DNA from 2 places in the Caloranaerobacter sp. TR13 genome. Region 1 is predicted to be linked to the other one. Evidence: riboswitches for the same ligand, from Rfam matches in the RefSeq annotation. Region 1 holds a riboswitch; the other holds the start of a gene.
What was found. A riboswitch is a leader RNA that binds a small molecule or an ion and turns the genes downstream of it on or off. The one in region 1 is predicted to bind FMN.
Positions count from the first base shown of each region.

Region 1 (5,484 bases):
TAAAAGCGAATGCTTGAAAGAATTTAGTTTAAAAAAACAGGTGAAAATTTTTAAGAAAATCCGTAGGCTTAGCAGGACGCTAAGCCAGCATCCTACAAGACAGGACGTCTTGATTAGGTGCGTTAGGATTTTCTAAAAATTTAAGCCTATAGTTTTTTCTAAATTCTTTCGCATAAGCGTTATTTTCATAAATAATTTTTGCCAACAAACTCATCTATTAGCTGCAATATAAAGAATGTATGAATTCTGCAATTCTATTTAATCCTTCTGTCAACGTATCTATACTACATGCATAAGAAATCCTTATATAATCATCTATTCCAAAAGCTATACCAGGTACAACAGCTACCTTACTTTCTTCAAGCAATCTATCTGCAAAATAAACCGAAAAACTTCCGTCATAATTCATATTTTGCTTTAATTGTGAAATGTCAATAAACAAGTAAAAAGCTCCTTCAGGGTAAATAAATGATAATGGTTTTATTTTACTTAATATTGAAACTATCTTATCTCTACGACTCTTATAAATCTTAACCATCTCATTTATTTCTTCTTCACAATAAGATAGTGCTCCAACTGCTGCCCATTGTGATATTGTTGAAGGATGCGAAACTAAATGCCCTTGTATAGTAGAAATAGCTTTAGCTATTTCTTTATTAGAAGCTGAATACCCTACTCTCCATCCAGTCATAGAAACCGATTTAGAAAATCCATTTATAGTTATTGTTATATCTTTAGCTTCCTTAGAAATAGCAGCAATGCTTTTATAGTCGTCAATATAACGTATCTTTTCATATATTTCATCTGAAATTATATATATATTGTTCTCTAAACAAAACTTAACTATAGGAATCAGCTCTTTTTCTCTATATATACTTCCAGCTGGATTTGATGGATTCGAGATTATTATCGCCTTTGTCCTTGAACTTACAACCTCTTTCAGCTTATTAACTGTAACCTTGAAATTATTAGATTTGTCTGTTTCAACAAATACAGGCTTTCCTCCTACTAATTTAACCATCTCAGGATAACTTACCCAATATGGCTTAGGTATAAGCACCTCGTCCCCTTTATCTAACAAAGCTAATAATGAATTAGTTATAGAATGTTTAGCTCCACTAGACACCACTATCTCATCAACTTCATAGCTGATTCCATTTTCAGTCCAAAGTTTGTTTTGAATAACTTTTTTTAATTCCTTTAGACCTGAAGCTGAATCATATTTTGTTTTATTATTATGTATAGCATTAATCGCCTCTTCTTTCGCTTTATCTGGAGTAAAAAAATCTGGCTCTCCAATACTTAAATTAATTATGTCTATACCTTTTTCTCTAAGTTTTTGAACCTTACTACTTATACCAATTGTAAATGACGGAGTAATATTATTCAATCTTTTAGATAACATCTATTCTCTCTCCTTTATATTCTTCTTTATCACTATATACTTTTATTATAATCCATAGAAAATTATATTCCTATTAATTTTAAAGATAATTTCTAAATATAATTTTCGTTATGGATTTCAATAAAATCTCCATTATAATCTTTATTTATTTTTAAGGATTTTATTATAATCCATAGGAAATTATTTTCCATATCAAATCAAGAATAAATTCAAATATATTTCCGTAATGGATTTCAATTATTAACTATCGAAAAACAAAAACAGAACAACGAATAGCCAAAAAAATTTTTACATTTTCAATACCAAAAAAACCGAGGGCTATGCCCTCGATTTGAATTACTTGTGTAAAATTGGTGATATTTTCTTATACAATACAATTGTAGCAAGTGATACAACTGTTCCTTTTAATAAATTGAAAGGAACTATTGCAAATAAGATAAAAGTTTTATAATCAGCAACAAATTTATTAACTTTAGCACCCATCTCAACAAAAGCGTTTATTGGAGCCCCAAATAACTTTGCATAAAACGGTATTAAGAAGTAATAATTTGATAAAGAAGCTACAATCGTCATCATTATAGTACCTATAATCATACCCAAAGCCGCATTTTTAAACGTTCTGTTTTTATGATAGATATAACTTGCAGTATAAACTAACACACTTCCTATTAAGAAATTGGCTAACTCTCCAACTCCCATAGTTACAGTTCCTTTAATTACAAGATGAAGTATATTTTTAACAAATTCAATTATAACTCCAGCCATAGGACCTAATGCAAAGGCTCCTATTAAAGCAGGTATATCACTCAAGTCAATCTTTAGGAACTCTGGTGTAAACCATAAAGGTACTTCAATGTACATAATAAGAAATGCAAGTACTGATAAAACAGATATTTTGGTAAGCATTCTAGTGTTAAGTCTTTCTTTTAGTGTTAACATGATATCCCTCCATCGATTTTTTGTTCTTTTATGGGAGGATTAGCAAATTAAAAGCTCCTGAAGATAATCTTCAGGAGCGTACATACACAATAACTGTACTAATCTTCTCCCATCCAGACTTTAACTGTCGGCCCTGGAATTTCACCAGGTCAACTGCAATGCAGCTCGCGGGCTATACCGCCGGTCGGGAATTTCACCCTGCCCTGAAGACTAGAAAAAAATATATTTAATTCTTAACTTTATTATCACATTATTCTCTATTTTTGTCAAGAAGCAAATTACCGTCTTTCACTATTCGAAAAGCCAACAACGAATAGCCAATCAAGAATTTCGCACAATGAATTGTGCTCTACAATACTATGTAGCGCAGAATTAATTCTGCGCTACACAGTTGTCAGAAAATAAAAATTAGTTGCCAGTTACCAGAGAACAGTTTACAGTTTTCTGTCCTCTGTTCCCTGTCCCCTGATCTCTGTTCTCTAATCTCTATTTTTTCAATTTTCAATTCAAACCAGTACCCAGCACCCAGTACCCAGTACCTAGTACCTATCTTTTATAAACCACTTTACCATCAATTATTGTTGTATATACTTTACAATCAACATCTTTTAATGGATTACCATCAAATATTACGATATCAGCATCTTTACCCACTTCAATACTTCCAACTCTATCGTCTACTCCTAATATTTCAGCAGCATTTATAGTTATAGCTTTAAATGCTTCCATTTCATCCATGCCTGCTTTTACAGCAAGTCCTGCACAAAGAGGCAAATACTGTAATGGTATTACTGGCGAATCTGTCATTATTGCAACTTTAACACCAGCTTTTTGTAATATTCCAGGAGTTTCAAATGTTAAATTCTTAAGTTCAAATTTACTTCTATCAGTTAAACTTGGGCCAACTATAGCATACTTACCCTCTTTTACTAAATGTTCTACAATTAAATGACCTTCAGTACAATGGTCTAAAGTTATATCTACATCAAATTCCTTAGCTATCCTTATAGCAGTTAGTATATCATCTGCTCTATGAGCATGAGCCTTAAGCGGTATTTCTTTTCTAATTACCTTTGCCATAGCTTCCATTTTTATATCAAATTCAGGCATTTTTGACTCATCTTCTTTAGCTTTTTCTAATTTCTCAACATACCTTTTAGCTTTAAAAAGTGTTTCCCTAAGCTTTGCAGCAGTTGCCATCCTTGTAATCGGAGATTTCTTTTGACTATGATAAACCCTCTTAGGATTTTCTCCAAAAGCTATTTTCATAGCTAAAGGTTCTTTTACTATCATATCATCTATTCTATCTCCATACGTCTTTATAGCTGCAAATTGTCCTCCAACTACATTGGCACTTCCTGGCCCTGTCGCTACGCATGTAACACCACCTTCATATGCCTCTTTAAATGTCCTATCCATAGGATTTATACCATCAATAGCTCTTAAATGTGGAGTTATTGGATCAACCCATTCATTGCCGTCATCTCCCTCGAAACCTATGCCATCTTCCCATAATCCTAAATGGCAATGTGCATCAATTAATCCTGGAGTTACAAGTTTTCCTTTAGCATCAATTATTTCAACATCTAGTGGCACAACTATATCTTTACCTACTTCCTTAATCTTTCCATTTTCTATCAAAATACTTCCATTTTCTATTATTTCTCCAGCCATAGTCAAAATTCTACCATTTTGAATTAATAACATCCTTTTTCCCCTCCAATTTTTTCTTTTCATCAACTATATTTTTTATAGCTTTAATAACTTCTTTTATTGTACAAGGCTTATGTATTATATATTCTATTTCATTTAAATCTTGTCCATCTAAATCATTAGGCCATCCTGTCATTAGGATAATTTTCAAATCCTTTTTGACACTTTTTATTTGTTTAGAAAGCCTAATACCATTCATCTTCGGCATAGCTAAATCACAAATCATTATATCATATTCCCTTCTAGATAGCCTCTTTAAAACATTACTACAATTAGTTTCTATATCAGATTCTATTCCAATTATCTTAAGCATTTTTTTTAAAGAATATGCTACATGAGCCTTGTCATCTACAATTAATACATTTAGCCCATTAAACTTTGGTAAAATATTATCATTATCCGAATGTTTTTCTTCTTTCTGATACTTATTAAATGAAATAATAAACTTTGTTCCTACTCCAACTTCGCTCTCTACTTCTATACTTCCATTATAGCTATCAATTATATTTTTAGCTATACTTAAACCTAAACCTGTTCCTCTAGACTCTTTTGTACTAAAAAACGGCTCAAAAATTCTATCTTTAATTTCATTAGGCATTCCACATCCTGTATCCTCAATATGAATATAAGCCTTGTCCCCTTTGTCATAAGTTTTTACTATTAGCTTCCCTCCATTTTCCATAGAATCTATGGCATTTAGTATTATATTAAGAATTACTTCCCTTATCTCATGTGCATCACAGTATATGTAACTATTTGATTTTAGTTCTTTTACTACAGAAAATTCCATTCCTTTTACGGCATATGTATTATTCCATTTTGGTGTTGCCATATCTAATGAAGTTTCAACAATACTATTAAGAAGTATTACCTTCTTGTTAGAACTTACTTTTTTCCTTGTGATTTTCTGTATCTTATTAACTATCGCCTTGCCATCAAGAGCCGAATTATATATTATTTCAAGATTTTTCTTTATACTTGGGTTTTGTACCTGATATAAAAGCAGTTGAGATAAGCCTATAATCGTAGTCAATATATTATTAAAATCATGCGCTATTCCTCCAGCAAGCTCACCTAAAGTCTTGAATTTCTCAGCTCTTAATAAATCCTCTTGATGCCTTTCAATCTGCTTTTGCTTATCTAATAATGCTAATATTGTATTGCCAATTGCTTTTAAAAAAGACATGTGCTTACAGAAATGTTTTTTACAATTAAAAGAAGCTAATATAAGAAAGGCAATAGGGTTGTTTTCATCTTTACCTATAGGTATCTCAACAAATGACTTTATGCCAAGTTCAGTTATTAATTTAGCCTTATTGCAACTTCCCAATTGACTATAATCATAAACTTTTATTCCTCGTCTAAATTTTTCTTGAAGTCTATTTTTATTTAAAGCTCCATCGGTAATACATTTATCAATTTCATAA
Region 1 covers NZ_JXLL01000010.1:25,278-30,761, reverse strand. Annotated here, with positions in the region: gene TR13x_RS07745 (pyridoxal phosphate-dependent aminotransferase) at 218-1,405, opposite strand; gene TR13x_RS07740 (ECF transporter S component) at 1,742-2,344, opposite strand; FMN riboswitch at 2,442-2,559, opposite strand; gene TR13x_RS07735 (amidohydrolase) at 2,891-4,051, opposite strand; gene TR13x_RS07730 (ATP-binding protein) at 4,029-5,484, opposite strand, start outside.

Region 2 (5,484 bases), on a different contig from region 1:
CATCACAATACCCTCTATGTTTTCAATAAAAGCTCCTGGCAAATCTATTGTTTTCATAAGAGATAATGTTGGCCATAGTAAATGTTTTGTTTCATTTTCTCCAAATCTGCTTAATGCCACTACAAAAAAAGCTATATAAACTAAAGTTACAATTCCTATTGATAAAATATTAAATTTCATAAGATTTTCAGTATCTTTGACATAAGCTGAAACAAGTAATATCAATTCATAGCCCATAAAGCTAAAAAAAGTTATATGTACAGATTTAATAATATCTAACGGATTTGTTCTAAAAATTGGTAATAGATTAGTAAAATCTAAATCTGGAATTAAAGATAATAGTAATAAAAATACTGGTATAACAACTATAGGCAGTATTAACTCTGCCATCCTAGCTAATCCTTCTATTCCTCCTCTTACTAAATATGCACTAACTAAAAGCATTGAAATTATAATAATTTCTGTTGGAGTATCATCTAATAGAAACATTTTAACAACTTCTGCAAAAATTCTTACTTCAAAAGCAGAAAATATAACAAAATACATAAATAATATAATTGAAATGGTATTAGATATAGGAGTTGTAATTAACTCTCTTCCAAACTCCACTACAGTTTTATTTGTAAACATATTAACTAACTTAACTGATATTGCAGTTAAAATACAAGCAGTAATTCCACCTAATATTATTAGAATCCATCCGTCAGTACTGGCCTTTTCAGCTACACTCCTAGGAAGTGATAATATTCCTACTCCAATGATTGTCGTAAGCAAAATAAACATTACTTGATTAGCTGATATCTTATCATTGCCTTTAATCATTATTCATGCACCTTCTTACCCCTTATTCTTCGCTGTCAGAAAATATTCTGTCTTTATCGTAGACCTTAGTAAATTTAGGTCTTTTTTTCATAGTTTGAATAGGCATTCTAACTAGACTGTCTTTTAAATCATTATATGTTGCACTAAAAGACACATAAGGTGACATATAAGGTACTCCAAAGCTTTCTAATCTAACCAAATGAGTGCCTAATATAATTAAAGCTAACATTATGCCATACAACCCTAATATCGCTGAAAAAATCATTATTCCAAACCTTACAAAGCGAAAACCTGTTGCAATATTATAGCTGGGTATAGCAAAAGACGCTATAGTTGTTAATGCAACTATAATAACCATCATAGGACTTACAATTCCAGCTTCAACAGCAGCTTGACCTATTACTAGACCTCCAACTATACCTATAGTAGTACCAATAGGTCCTGACAATCTCATACCTGCTTCTCTAAGAAGCTCTATAGTAACCTCCATAATAAATGCTTCAATAATAGCAGGGAATGGAACTCCCTCTCTTGTTGCTGCTAAATATAAGGCTAGCTGTGTAGGAAGCATACCTGGATGATAAGCTGTAACTGCTATATAAATAGAAGGTAATAACAGAGCCATAAAAGATGCAATATATCTCAAAATTCTAATTAAAGAAGTAATAATCCATCTTTCATAATAATCTTCAGAAGACTGTAATAAAGTACTAATAGTTACTGGTACTATGAGTGCAAAAGGTGTATTATCAACAAGTATAGCAACTCTCCCTTCATATAGAGCTGCTGCTACGGCATCGGGTCTTTCAGTATTTTCTATTTGTGGAAAAGGTGATGCCCAATTGTCCTCTATAAACTGCTCTATAATTCCACTCTCTAAAATTACATCTACTTTAATAGTCTTGAGTCTCTTTATAACCTCTTCAATAAGCTCTTTATTAGCTACATCCTCTATATAAAGCACAGCTATATCTGTTTTAGATCTTCTGCCAATCTGCATATTTTTTATTTTAAGTTTAGGGTCCCTTATTCTTCTTCTAACTAATGTAGTATTGACTTTAAGCGTTTCTACAAAACCATCCCTTGGTCCTCTTATTACAGTCTCTGTCTGAGGTTCAGTCAGACCTCTTACAGGCCATCCACGAGATGATGCGATTATAATTTTTTGATATCTATTTATAAGAAGTATTGTTTCACCTGCTAATATATTATCTATCGCCTCATTTAAAGTCTCTACTTCTTTCATCTCTGTAATTGCAATATTTCCTTTTTTTACTAATTCATATAAGTTGCTCTTAATGCTATTAGGATGAGGCTCTAAACCTCTAGCTTGATGCATAAGAGATTCTAATACATAATCGTTTACTAGCATTTTGTCAGTAAGGCCATCTACATATACAATTGCAAATTTGAAATTTTGTCTTTCTCCAACTGTAAATTCTCTATAAACTATATCATCACAATCTTTTAATATCTCTTTTATCTTTTTCAAGTTTGTCTCTATATCTTTTGATATAGATATGCTATTTTCTTGTTTAGAATCTTCTTTTTTATTTCTTTTCTTAAGTGGCATCTAGCTCCTCCTCACAAAATTCTAATTAAAACATAAAATAATGGACCTCCAATTATATATATAATTCCTATTATTTTTGCTAAAGATGATTCTTTCATATTTCCCTTAGCTCTTAAATACACTCCATCAACAAAATATGTAAAAAAACCTATAAATACTACTAAAAAAGCCATATATAAGCTGTACAGCTCTTTAAATTCATTTATAACTGACTTCGTTAAAGCCAAAATATCACCTCTACGATTTCCACTTTTTTGTTAAATATAATATTTGCAATAATATGTAATGTTATGCAAAAAATGAAGTATTACTCGCTTACGTTTCATTAAAAGGAATTATTTGAAATTGATATAAAAACTTGATTTTAAAATCCAATAATGATATGCTTTATTTAAACAATCAAATATTATAATAGAATATGTTTATTTCCTTCAGGGCAGGGTGAAATTCCCGACCGGCGGTACAGCCCGCGAGCCGCAGTTGCGGTTGATCTGGTGAGATTCCAGAGCCGACAGTATAGTCTGGATGGGAGAAGGAAAAATGTTTGTATCGTCCTATATCTTTTTGAAATTTTATGCCCTGAAGTTTTAACTTCAGGGTTTTATTTTATATATGTGGGGGTAATTTATAATGAATATAAAATACATGAAAAGAGCACTGGAATTGGCAGAAAAAGGTGCTGGTTTTGTAAACCCTAATCCAATGGTAGGCTGTATCATTGTTAAGAATGACAATATTATAGGGGAAGGTTATCATAAATACTTTGGCGGAAATCATGCAGAAGTTGAAGCTTTAAATTCAGTTGTTGAAAATCCAGAAGATTCAATCATGTATGTAACCTTAGAACCTTGTTCTCATTTTGGGAAAACTCCCCCATGTGTCAATAGAATAATAAGCAGCGGTATTAAAAAAGTTATTATAGCAACCTTGGATCCTAATCCTTTAGTTTCTGGTAGAGGTGTAGAAATACTTAAGAATAATGGAATTGAAGTAGAAATAGGCATATTAGAAGATGAAGCAAAAAAACTCAATGAAATCTTTATAAAATATATTACAACCAAAGTTCCTTTCTGCCTCATGAAAACTGCAATGACTCTAGATGGAAAGATAGCTACAAAGTTTTCTGATTCTAAATGGATCACTGGTAAAACTTCTAGGCAGTACGTTCATAAATTAAGGCATAGATACAGTGCCATAATGGTAGGAATAAATACAGTCATAGTTGATGACCCTCAACTTACAGTAAGGTTAAAGAATTTTAAAGGAAAAAATCCTGTAAGAGTTATTGTAGACAGCAGATGCAAAATACCTTTAGATTCAAAAGTAGTTAAAGGTATAACTAATGCAAAAACTATAGTAGCTACTACGATTTTGGCTGATAAGAACAAAATCAAAAAACTTAAAGACCTGGGAGTAGAAGTCTTAACGGCACCAACTATAAACGGCAAAGTAGACTTAAATTATCTTATGAAAAAGTTAGGTGAAATGGGTATAGACAGCGTTCTTCTAGAAGGCGGAGGAACTCTCAATTATTCCGCTTTAAAATCCAATATAGTTGATAAAATAAACTTCTTTATAGCACCTAAAATAATCGGAGGTCATCTGTCCAAAACTCCTGTTGATGGAGATGGTGTTCCATTTATAAAAGACTCTTTTTGCATAGATAATATCACAATTCATAAGTTAGATGAAGATATTATGATAGAAGGATATGTACGAAACAAAGGAGGTAATTAACTTGTTCACTGGTCTTGTTGAAGAAGTAGGTATAGTTAAATCGATTTTAAAGGGAACTAAATCTGTAAAAATAGTTATAAAAGCAAAGAAAGTATTGGAAGACATAAAAATTGGAGACAGTATTAGCACAAACGGAGTATGTTTAACGGTTACAGATTTTACCGATAATACATTCAGCGTAGACGTCATGCCTGAAACTATTAGGAAAAGTAATTTAAAAAATTTAGCGCCAGGTAGTAAGGTTAATCTCGAAAGAGCATTGAGATTAAGCGATAGGCTGGGAGGACATTTAGTAAGCGGTCATATCGATGGAACAGGTAAAATACTGTCATTTGACAAAGAAGACAATGCAATATGGGTTACTATAAAACCTCCTGAAGAATTGTTGAAATATATCATCTTCAAAGGCTCTATTGCTATTGACGGCATCAGCTTAACAGTAGCCTACATTGATAACAAAACATTTAAAGTGTCCATAATCCCCCATACTAAAGAAGTCACAACACTTATAGAAAAATCTTTAGGTGACGAAGTCAATCTAGAATGTGATATGATAGGCAAATATGTTGAAAAACTCCTAGTTTATAACAACGAAACAAAAGATGATAAAGGTATAGATGTGGAATTCCTAAAAAAGCATGGATTTATATAAAAGAGGTGATAAATTTGTTTAAATTTAATACTATAGAAGAAGCTATAGTAGATATAAAACAGGGTAAAATGATTATCGTAGTAGATGATGAAGACAGAGAAAACGAAGGCGACCTTGTAATGGCAGCAGAAAAGATTACACCTGAAGCAGTTAACTTCATGACTAAATTCGGAAGAGGACTTATCTGCATGCCTATAATTTCTGAAAGACTTAAAGCACTTGATATACCCCAAATGGTCAGCGAAAATACTGACTCACATTCGACTGCCTTTACGATATCAATAGATGCTAAAGAAACTAAAACAGGTATTTCAGCTTTCGAAAGAGCTCTTACTATAAAGAAAGTTTTAGATAAAAATGCTAAACCTCAAGATTTTAAAAGACCAGGCCATGTATTCCCTCTTGAAGCAAGGCAAGGCGGGGTTTTAAAAAGAGCTGGACATACGGAAGCTGCAGTAGATCTAGCCAGGCTCGCTAATTTATACCCAGCAGGTGTAATTTGTGAAATTATGAATGATGACGGTACCATGGCAAGACTTCCGCAACTTATGAAATTTGCAAAAAAACATAATCTCAAAATAATTACTATAGCAGATTTGATATCCTATAGAAGAAAAAATGAAGTCTTAATAGAAAAAGTTGCAGAGGCTAATATGCCCACAAAATATGGAGAATTCAAAATAATTGGATATCAGAATAA
Region 2 covers NZ_JXLL01000003.1:172,788-178,271, forward strand. Annotated here, with positions in the region: gene TR13x_RS05120 (endospore germination permease) at 1-822, opposite strand, end outside; gene TR13x_RS05125 (spore germination protein) at 845-2,395, opposite strand; gene TR13x_RS05130 (CLC_0170 family protein) at 2,407-2,622, opposite strand; FMN riboswitch at 2,819-2,936, shown strand; gene ribD (bifunctional diaminohydroxyphosphoribosylaminopyrimidine deaminase/5-amino-6-(5-phosphoribosylamino)uracil reductase RibD) at 3,026-4,132, shown strand; gene TR13x_RS05140 (riboflavin synthase) at 4,134-4,784, shown strand; gene TR13x_RS05145 (bifunctional 3,4-dihydroxy-2-butanone-4-phosphate synthase/GTP cyclohydrolase II) at 4,799-5,484, shown strand, end outside.
Region 2: linked by a shared signal. The riboswitch ahead of ribD (bifunctional diaminohydroxyphosphoribosylaminopyrimidine deaminase/5-amino-6-(5-phosphoribosylamino)uracil reductase RibD) and the one ahead of TR13x_RS07740 (ECF transporter S component) in region 1 are both predicted to bind FMN.